Regions from separate parts of the Paenibacillus sp. EKM212P genome, predicted to be linked through region 3. Evidence: riboswitches for the same ligand, from Rfam matches in the RefSeq annotation. Region 3 holds a riboswitch; each other region holds the start of a gene.

Region 1 (3,279 bases), on a different contig from region 3:
CACTGCCGACTTCAAGCATCACGTCAATGACTTCGTCAGACGGAATAGCGCTGCGCACACCCGCCAAAGCCATATCCGCTGCGGCAAGCGCAGTCACGGCTCCCAGCCCGTTGCGCACGATGCACGGAATCTCCACGAGTCCAGCGACGGGGTCGCAAATCAGGCCGAGTGTGTTCTTAAGAGCGAGGCCCACGGCGTGAACAGCCTGTTCAGGCGTACCACCACGCAGCTCGACCATAGCGCCAGCAGCCATCCCGATAGCTGAACCAATCTCAGCCTGACAGCCTCCCTCCGCGCCAGAAATGAAGGAGTTGTTGGCGATCACGTAGCCAATGGCTCCAGCGGCGAACAGGCCGTTCACCATATGCTCATCATCCCAGCCGAACCGCTCCTGCGCACTGATGAACACACCAGGGATAACCCCACATGAGCCTGCGGTAGGCGTGGCGACAATGCGACCCATGGATGCATTAACCTCCGACACGGAGAGGGCATAAGCCATGGCGAGCGCGGAGGCATCACCGGAGCAGGTTTCCCCTGACCGCAGATACTCGGCTAGGCGCTTGCCGTCACCGCCTGTCAATCCACTGCGGGATACGGTGTCTTGTGTTTGACCGCGATGAACGGCTTCCTTCATGACTTCATAATAATCAGACATTTGGCGAAAGATTTCTTCCTCCGTTGTATTCGTCTCTTGTACCTGCTCTTGAATCATCAAGCGGCCAATTGTGGTGGATTCTTCAGCGCATAAAGCGCTGATTTCATGTAGATGGCTAAACCGCATCGGATTCAGCTCCTTTTTTCAAATTAATCATCTTAATTTCATACATATGAGGTAAAGAACGCAGTTCCGCAATCAGTTCAGCCGGAGCAGAACTGTCCGTTTCAATGGCGGTGAGTGCTTCACCATCCCGGCCTTTGCGATCTACGTGCATATAGGCAATGTTAATGTGGGCCGCGCCCAGCGCTGAAGTTATCGCGCCCAATGTACCGGGCTTATCCGAGTGGAGAAGCACCAGCGTAGGCAGCTCCCCGGTCAGATTGACCCGGAATTCGTTAAGCTGCTGGACATGGATGCTGCCGCCGCCGATGGAGGAGCCCAACAGTGTGCGCTGATCCTCGCCCTTCCACAGCTCGAAACGGACAGTGTTCGGATGAGGCGCGGGGAGTCCGCTGACGGCGAATTCCACGGCCATCCCGGCTTGCTCTGCCCATTGCTCGGCATCCGGAATCCGGTGATCGTCCGTATCGTAATTAAGCAGCCCTGCGATGAGCGCCAGGTCTGTACCGTGTCCTTTATACGTGTCGGCAAAGGAGCCGTACAGTGTCATGCGGGCACGGTCAGGCTGCGTCCCGAGCCAGTGCCGGGCAACGCGTGCGAGCCGCACCGCGCCTGCGGTGTGTGAACTGGAAGGTCCGGTCATGGCCGGACCGATAATAGAAAATACATCTTTGAAACGCATGGTGTGGCCCCCTGTATGTTCTAATACCATACTATATGGTATTTCCGCGTCTTTGCGCGGTTATGACGGTTCCTAATGCTGACGCACAATGTAAGCACAAAAAAGGACAGGATAAGGAAGTTTCCCTTATCTCTGTCCTCGTTACCTGAGAGTTTCGTGCGGTGTTCTTACCGCCTTACCCCTTGGGTGGCTTGCGCTCTCTCCAGAGTTGCGTCAGATGACGATACATGGACCTGAGAGATTATCCGCCAGCCGGGTGCTGGCGTCTTGCTCCTTCGGTGCCGCCAGAGCGTAGGCTCCCTGGACAGACTCTCCCGTCATCTTCATTCGCGTATACCGTTCTACATGTCTTTCTTAGCGTAATGTATGCCGTGCTCGGTGTCAATCACAGGTTTAATTTTTACATAAACAGGTGCGTTCCCAATAAAAAAGATTAAAATTTACATAATTATGGATGAAATCAGGAAGGAATTAGAAGATTGGCGGCTAATCTGATAAAGGACAAGTATATTTATGGAAATCATAGGAGGGATATTGACGTATGGTAAAAGGCTTGCGATTCACAGGTTCACGCTTAAAAGGGATGTTGCATCTAGCAGCGATCGTATCACTGCTGATTGGGATCTTCGTTCCATTCGGTCAGGTCAAGGCGGAGGGAGCATTGACAGTAGCCGAAGCACTTCAGCGCCAAAGCAGTGGAGGTACGGTGACGGTGGAAGGTTACATCGTCGGACATGCTACCGGATCGAAAACGGCTAATTTTTCTTCCCCGTTCGCGAATGATTTTAACGTACTGATTGCCGATCAGGCAAATGAACGTAATACGTCTAATCTGTTGGATGTACAGCTGACTTCAGCGTACAGAGGGCAATATGGGCTATCAGGCCATCCTGAGCTGATCGGCAGCAAAATTCGTGTGACGGGTACACTCGGCGCCTACAATAATTTTGGTGGAGTGAAAAGCCCAAGCGCTGTTGAACTGGTGAGCGGAAGCGAGCCGGGGGAACCAGGCGAACCTGGCAACCCGGGTCAACCCGGTACTACACTGCCGGATGGAAAAGGCAAAAAGGTGCTGTTCGATAATACGCACGCACAGACCGCTGGCGCAGCAGATTGGGTCATTGAAGGCGCCTTCTCCGACTTTGCCAATGGACTGCGTAATGTAGGCTTTACGGTAGACCAATTGAATCGTCCCATTCCTTTTACTTATGGAGAGCAGGCCATAACATATGATAAGCTGCGCCAATATGATGTGTTCATTATTGGTGAAGCGAATGTTGCCTTTAAGGCATCCGAGCAGGCTGCTCTGCTGCAATACGTGAATAACGGGGGGAGCGTCTTCTTCATCTCCGATCATTATAATGCGGACCGTAACAAAAACCGTTGGGATTCCTCCGAAGTTATGAATGGCTACCGTCGTGGAGCCTATACTAATCCGGCCAAAGGCATGACTGCAGAAGAAGCTGCATCACCGGCGATGCAAGGATTAACAAGCTCCGATTGGCTGGCGACCAACTTTGGTGTTCGTTTCCGTTATAATGCGCTTGGTGACGTGAATGCTACTGACATTGTAGCCGCAGATCAATCTTTCGGTATTACCAAGGGTGTGCGCTCGATTGCAATGCATGCAGGATCTACGCTGGCTATTATTGATCCTACCAAGGCTAAAGGCATTGCTTATATCCCTTCAGGCACGAAAAAATGGGGGAATGCTGTAGACCAGGGAGTTTATAATGGCGGGGGCCGTGCAGAAGGGCCTTATGCCGCTATCTCCAAGGTAGGTCAAGGCAAGGCAGCGTTCATCGGTGATTCTTCC
Region 2 (3,279 bases), on a different contig from region 3:
GTCTGTATTGGCGTTGTGTCCGGCCAGCTCGGCCAAATGTCGGGTTAAGGCTCTCTCGTCGAGCCGAGAAGAAAGAGGGAGTTCCCCTTGATATCGAATGGCCTCTGGAATGTCACTGAATAAATCATCGATGGATGAAACGCCGACCACACGCAGCATTTCGGTTTGATCCTGTTCAGTCATAGGGAGATAACGATGCTGCTTCATAGGTTCTGGCTCCTTTCGAAAAGCAAAATTTTAAATCGTAAATTAGCTAATAAAAAAGTGTGAGATGGAAAACCCAGAAGTTCATATCTGACATGTTTGCTTTATTGAAATGAAGAGAGTTTAAGATCAGCGCGGGCGTTTATAAAAGGGGGCTGCCACCACCTCGGCACGCAGGCGTTTGCCACGAATCTCAACCTCCAGCGGTGTGGAGAGGGCGCTAAAACGACTGTCCACCAAGGCGAGGCCGAGATTACGCTTCAAGGTGGGCGACTGAGTCCCCGTTGTGACCTCACCGATGCGTTGTCCTTCTGCGAATACCGGGTAATGGGCGCGAGGGATACCGCGATCCATCATTTCCAGCCCGATCAATTTGCGAGGAATCCCTTGTTCTTTCTGACGTTGCAGTGCTTCTCTACCGATAAAATCTCCTTTATTCAGCTTGACGAAGAAACCTAGACCGGCTTCGAGCGGTGAAATCGTGGCAGATAACTCCTGTCCGTACAGCGGCAACCGTGCCTCAAAGCGTAATGTATCCCGAGCACCAAGTCCAGCGGGAATCAGCCCATACGACTCACCGGAACGAAGCAAACCCTCCCATATGGCTGGTGCTTCCGCGGCAGGTACGTAAAATTCAAAACCGTCTTCACCCGTATATCCGGTTCGTGAGACGAGTGCTTTTGCTCCGAACAATGGCACATTCTCATGGAAGCGAAAAGATGCCAGATTCGTAATGTCCGTATCTGCCACGGCTGCGGCAATACGTGCTGCTTCCGGTCCTTGCAACGCCAGCAATGCTATCGCATCAGACACATTCTCCATGTGAACGGATGCAGGCATATGGCGAATTAGCCAATCCCAATCCTTATCGATGTTAGAGGCGTTCACAACGAGCATGTAGCGCTCCGGTCCTTTGCAGTAAACAAGCAGGTCGTCTACTACCCCTCCATCGGGGTAACACAGGAGTGAATATTGTGCCTGACCTGGTTCCAACTGGCTGACATCATTCGTGGTCACCCTTTGCAGAAAAGCTTCGGCCTCTTTGCCTTCAACCAAAAATTCGCCCATATGCGATACATCGAATAAACCCGCACGTTGCCGGACGGCCTCATGCTCCTTTTGAATGCCGCTAAACTGAACGGGGAGCTCCCAGCCGCCAAAGTCAATACAACGAACCCCAGACTGCGTCCCGTAGGACGAATATAGCGGTGTTTTTCGCAAATTAGTCATTTTTCCACTCCTATCCGGTGTGATCGGCTAAACAAAAAAGACAGGCCGAAAAAAACGTATAGACGGCAGTCTACACTCTTTTTTTCAGCTCTGTCCTTGATACCAGAAAGTTACCCCGGTATGTACCGGGTTTCCCCTTGGGTGATCCGCTCCAATAGCGAATGCTCTCCAGAGATGCGTCCGGCAGAGGTCCTTTTGCCTGAGAGATTCACCTACAATGCAGGCTTACTCCTTCGGCGCTACCTTCGGGATCAACAGTATATTACCTGGCTTTGCAGATAACAACTTGATCCGATTCGCGTGCACTTATGTCTCATAAGCGGCAACAGCTATGCGAATCTTTTTGGCAGTCTCTCCCTCCGCGTTCATCCGCGTTTGCAGTTGTCGGGGTGTTTCCCAAAGCATTTGCTATAACCCATTAATACGCAAATTCATTCAAAATGTCAATAAAAATGTCATCAAAAACAATAGAAAAAACATTTAATATATAAATAAGGATATGTAAGCGTTTGTTATAAGTTATCATATTTTTATATAGTACGCCATATGAGGTCATATGAAGTATTTTTGTTAGTATTATTGACATGAGTGTTCCTGTTGTCATAATCTTAACCTGTCTAATACAGGTGAGCAAAAGCGATTTTATTCATATGGAAGCGAGGGGAACAAAATGGGTGAAGTGAAGCAGCAACTTTGGTATACAGACGAACATGAGTGGGTTCAGCGCACAGAGAATGGAACGTTGCGGATTGGTATTACAGACTTTGCACAGCATCAACTGGGTGATATTGTTTTTGTAGAATTACCTGAGGCGGGAGTAACGATTGAGCAGGGAGCGGAGATCGGTACGATTGAATCGGTGAAGACGGTATCCGACCTTTTTGCTCCGGTGACGGGAACCGTATTAAAAGTGAATGAAGCGCTGGAAAGTACGCCTGAGCTAGTGAATGAATCTCCCTATGAAAAAGGTTGGATGATCGAAGTAGAGATGGGTAAAGATGTGGAGGAAGCATTGGGCAAGCTACTGTCTGCGGATCAATACGAGCAGTTGATTTCCGATGAGCAGTAATGGAGCAATGTAGTATGGAATAAGAGTGTTATTTGTCTGCTCGATTTTTGTATACAACAGTCGCTATGATTTGACATAGCGACTATTTTTTTGTCTTTTTGCAGACGTAATTACGTGTTTTATTCTGATGTAGAGGGTTGTCCCTATAGTAAGAATCATACATAATCCAGTACGGTTTTTCGACTAATTTCTAAAGCTACAGGTCATATTAAGAAGAATTATGCAGGTATAATACCTTCTCGGATAAATTAAATTTAAATGTTGTCATCAACGTTCATGACGAAAGTACGTTTTCATTTCGTTGATGAAGATAGCGCTGTCATTTAGTATGAATTTTAAGAAAAGGTAGTGATGCTTACCTACAAGGAGGATTTGAATATGAGTACATTGGACGCAAAGCCAAGTTCAAAAGGAGGCACTCGTGTCGCCGTACAGCGTTTTGGCCGTTTTCTTAGCGGTATGGTTATGCCCAATATGGGAGCCTTTATCGCGTGGGGATTGATTACGGCACTCTTTATTCCGACCGGGTGGTTCCCGAACGAAGGTTTTGCACAACTGGTTGATCCGATGAAAAATTATTTGCTGCCGCTGCTGATTGGTTACACGGGAGGCACGATGATTCACGGACAACGTGGAGGTGTGATTGGTGCCATTATGACGATGGGTGTCATAGTGGGAGCCGATATCCCGATGTTCCTGGGCGCGATGGTCGCTGGTCCGCTGGCTGCGTGGATATTGAAGAAGTTCGACAAGGCCATTGAAGGCAAAGTCAGATC
Region 3 (3,279 bases):
GCTGATGCTCAGCATGTTTGACTTAGACACCGTAGGTAAAACAGATAGAGAAATCGCCTTGGAAGGTATTGACCGTCTTAGTGCATTCTGGACAAGTCTCGGTGCCCCTTCCACCCTGGCCGATTACAATATTAATGATGAGCAATTGGAAAAAGTCGCAAACATTGCAGCCCGTGAAATGGAATACGGAGGCTTTGGTAATTATAAAAAGCTGAATCAAGAAGATATTTTAGCTATTTTGCGTGCATCGTTATAACATTTAAAAGGGAGTGTCCTCAAGCCTGTGATGGCTGAGGGCACTCCCTTTTGGAATTTATGAATTAACCGTTTGTCCCTTTTCTTCTACTTGAATAGCTGCCCCTACACTGGCACCTGCAAGAATGCCCTTTTTCTTACTAGAATTCAGAGAATCCATATAGGTTCGGGTTTCTGCAACTACAATTCCTGATAAGCCGAGCAGTGCAATCAGGTTCGGGAAAGCCATCATTGCGTTAAAGATATCTGCCAGCAACCAAATCGCATCCAGTTTAATGAACGCGCCCCCGGCAACCAGTACGATGAACAGATAACGGTATGGTTTAATCCACTTGACCCCAAGCAAATATTCAACACAGCGTTCCCCGTAATAGTTCCAGCCGAGCATGGTGGTGAACGCGAACATAATCAGAATAATTGTGAGCAGTTCTGCCCCCAGCGGGAATGCGCTGGAAAATGCTTGCTGAGTCATCAGGCCCGCATCGGTAGGCCCGCTCCACACACCGCTAACCAGTAGCGTCAACCCAGTCATCACACAAATAACCATCGTATCAATAAACACGCCTGTCATGGAAATTAGCCCTTGCTCCGCAGGCCATTTGGTTTTGGCAGCTGCGGCTGCAATCGGTGCGCTCCCCAATCCGGCCTCATTGGCAAAAATACCTCTGGCTACCCCACTACGCATGGCCAGCATAATCGTAGCTCCGGCAAATCCGCCCGTTGCAGATGTAGTTGAAAATGCCGAATGGAGCACCAGCGCAATTGCGGCAGGAAGTTGGTCAGCAAACCGAATCAGTACGATGAGACAGATCAGTACGTACAAACCTGTTTTAAAAGGAACGACCTTCGTCGATACCTTGGCAATGCTTTTGAGTCCTCCAATAGTAACCAGTCCTGTAAGGATAGCAATAATCAGTGCCGTTACAATGGGCGGAACGCCAAAACTGTTTTCAGTGGAAGATACAATCGCTTTGACCTGCGGAAACGTTCCAATCCCGAACAACGCTACCAGCATGCCCGAAAAAGCAAACAGCATCGCCAGTGGTTTAAAACGGCGTCCAAGACCTTTCTCAATATAATACATCGGGCCGCCGGAAAATTGTCCATTCCGATCTTTCACCCGGTATTTTACCGCAAGTACACCTTCCGCATATTTCGTCGCCATCCCAAAAAAGGCTGCAACGACCATCCAGAACAAGGCACCCGGCCCGCCCAGCTTAATGGCTGTCGCTACGCCGACAATACTTCCTGTGCCAACTGTAGCCGCCAACGCTGTACTCAAAGCCGCAAAACTACTTACATCCCCGCTGCCTTCATTCGGGGCCTTACCGATCAGCTTGATCGCCAGGGGCAGGCGGAATACCTGCAGCATCTTCAAACGTATGGTCAGCCACAACCCCGTTCCCATGACAAGAATGATGAGAGGCGCCCCCCATATCCAACTGCTAATCGCTTCTAACACATGTACCAAATTCATTTCAACCCGCTCCTCCAGCATATTAGAAAACAAAAAAGAGTCAAATCCGCTGATTCGACTCCTGGAGAGGTTAAAGGCACGAAAAAATACAACCATCTTGTGCAGGTTTCTGCCACTAATAGCTCATAAAAAAGCCTAGGGCATTCCCTGTCACAGGTTATTCGCGTCTCTGTCCTTTTGCCTGAGAGTTTAAGCAGATGTTCTCTGCGGTGCACCTTCGGCGCCCAATTAAGGGTCTCTCCAGAGTTCTGTCCGTTTACGGTCCCCGCTTGTTGCTGTAATCAGCCTAAGCACCTGAGAGTTTTGCCCCTTCGGTCGGAACTTTCGTTCCATCTCCCGCAAACATCAACCAGACATATGAAATTTTTATTCATTATACAGAAAACTTTCAGCTTATTACAAGTGAAAAGTTTGTGAAGCCCTCTGAAATATTATTATTGTGTCTATCAAAAAAGCGGGTACAGCAGATTGCATCCTTAGAATGTCCTCTGCTATACCCGCCCGAGACGATATGGAATTACAATTCTTCACCATTGGTTGCTATCACATTTTTATACCAGTTAAATGAGTCCTTTTTGGAGCGTTTGAGCGTTCCGTTACCGTCATCATCCAGATCAACGTAAATAAATCCGTAGCGCTTGGACATTTCGGAAGTAGACATGCTCACAAGGTCGATAGGGCCCCAGCTGGTGTAGCCAAGCAGATCAACACCGTCGGCAATCGCTTCCTTCATTTGAACAATATGCTGACGCAAGTAATCAATACGATATGTGTCATGCACAGAACCGTCTTCTTCTACCTTATCATACGCACCCAAGCCATTTTCCACGATGAACAGCGGCTTTTGGTAGCGGTCATATAACGTGTTCAGCGTAACACGCAGACCGATCGGATCAATTTGCCATCCCCAGTCAGAGGACTGTAAATATGGATTTTTCACGCCGCCAATCAGGTTTCCTGCTGCTTTCTCACCTTCTGGACCTGCAGATACGGTCAAGGTCATATAGTAGCTAAATGAGATAAAATCAACCGTGTTATTTTTCAATATTTCAGCATCGCCTGGTTCTGTGTGTATTACAACATTATTTTCTTCAAAATAACGATTCATGTAATTGGAATATTCCCCACGGGCATGCACATCCGTAAAGAAAAGGTTCATCTGATTTTCATGCTGGGCTTTCAGTATATCCTCTGGGTTACACGTATGTGGATAGCTTTCAATACGTGCCAGCATACAGCCGATCTGAGCGCCCGGGATGATCTCATGTCCCCGTTTGGTCGCCAGTGCACTAGCTACAAATTGATGATGCAATGCTTGATATATCGCTTGTTGTTTGTTTTCTACACGGTCAATAACCACACCGCCACCGGTGAACGGACTCATGGTCATTACATTGATTTCATTAAAGGTCAGCCAGTATTTTACTTTATCCTTATAGCGTGTAAACACCGTTTCGGCATAATTTACGTAATGCTGTATGACTTCGCGTCCCAGCCAGCCATTATACTTCTGCGTCAGACCTAGCGGTGTTTCATAATGTGACAAT

The links. A riboswitch is a leader RNA that binds a small molecule or an ion and turns the genes downstream of it on or off. The one in region 3 is predicted to bind glycine.
Region 1: linked by a shared signal. The riboswitch ahead of sdaAB (L-serine ammonia-lyase, iron-sulfur-dependent subunit beta) and the one ahead of G9G54_RS19015 (alanine/glycine:cation symporter family protein) in region 3 are both predicted to bind glycine.
Region 2: linked by a shared signal. The riboswitch ahead of gcvT (glycine cleavage system aminomethyltransferase GcvT) and the one ahead of G9G54_RS19015 (alanine/glycine:cation symporter family protein) in region 3 are both predicted to bind glycine.

The regions. Positions count from the first base shown of each region.
Region 1 covers NZ_JAAMNR010000005.1:15,279-18,557, forward strand. The annotation lists gene sdaAA (L-serine ammonia-lyase, iron-sulfur-dependent, subunit alpha) at 1-784, opposite strand, end outside; gene sdaAB (L-serine ammonia-lyase, iron-sulfur-dependent subunit beta) at 774-1,463, opposite strand; glycine riboswitch at 1,675-1,790, opposite strand; gene G9G54_RS15675 (DUF6359 domain-containing protein) at 2,005-3,279, shown strand, end outside.
Region 2 covers NZ_JAAMNR010000004.1:580,106-583,384, reverse strand. The annotation lists gene gcvPA (aminomethyl-transferring glycine dehydrogenase subunit GcvPA) at 1-207, opposite strand, end outside; gene gcvT (glycine cleavage system aminomethyltransferase GcvT) at 334-1,434, opposite strand; glycine riboswitch at 1,612-1,803, opposite strand; gene gcvH (glycine cleavage system protein GcvH) at 2,105-2,503, shown strand; gene G9G54_RS15205 (PTS mannitol transporter subunit IICB) at 2,882-3,279, shown strand, end outside.
Region 3 covers NZ_JAAMNR010000006.1:294,731-298,009, reverse strand. The annotation lists gene G9G54_RS19020 (iron-containing alcohol dehydrogenase) at 1-256, shown strand, start outside; gene G9G54_RS19015 (alanine/glycine:cation symporter family protein) at 314-1,732, opposite strand; glycine riboswitch at 1,892-1,986, opposite strand; glycine riboswitch at 2,005-2,081, opposite strand; gene G9G54_RS19010 (glycoside hydrolase family 1 protein) at 2,250-3,279, opposite strand, start outside.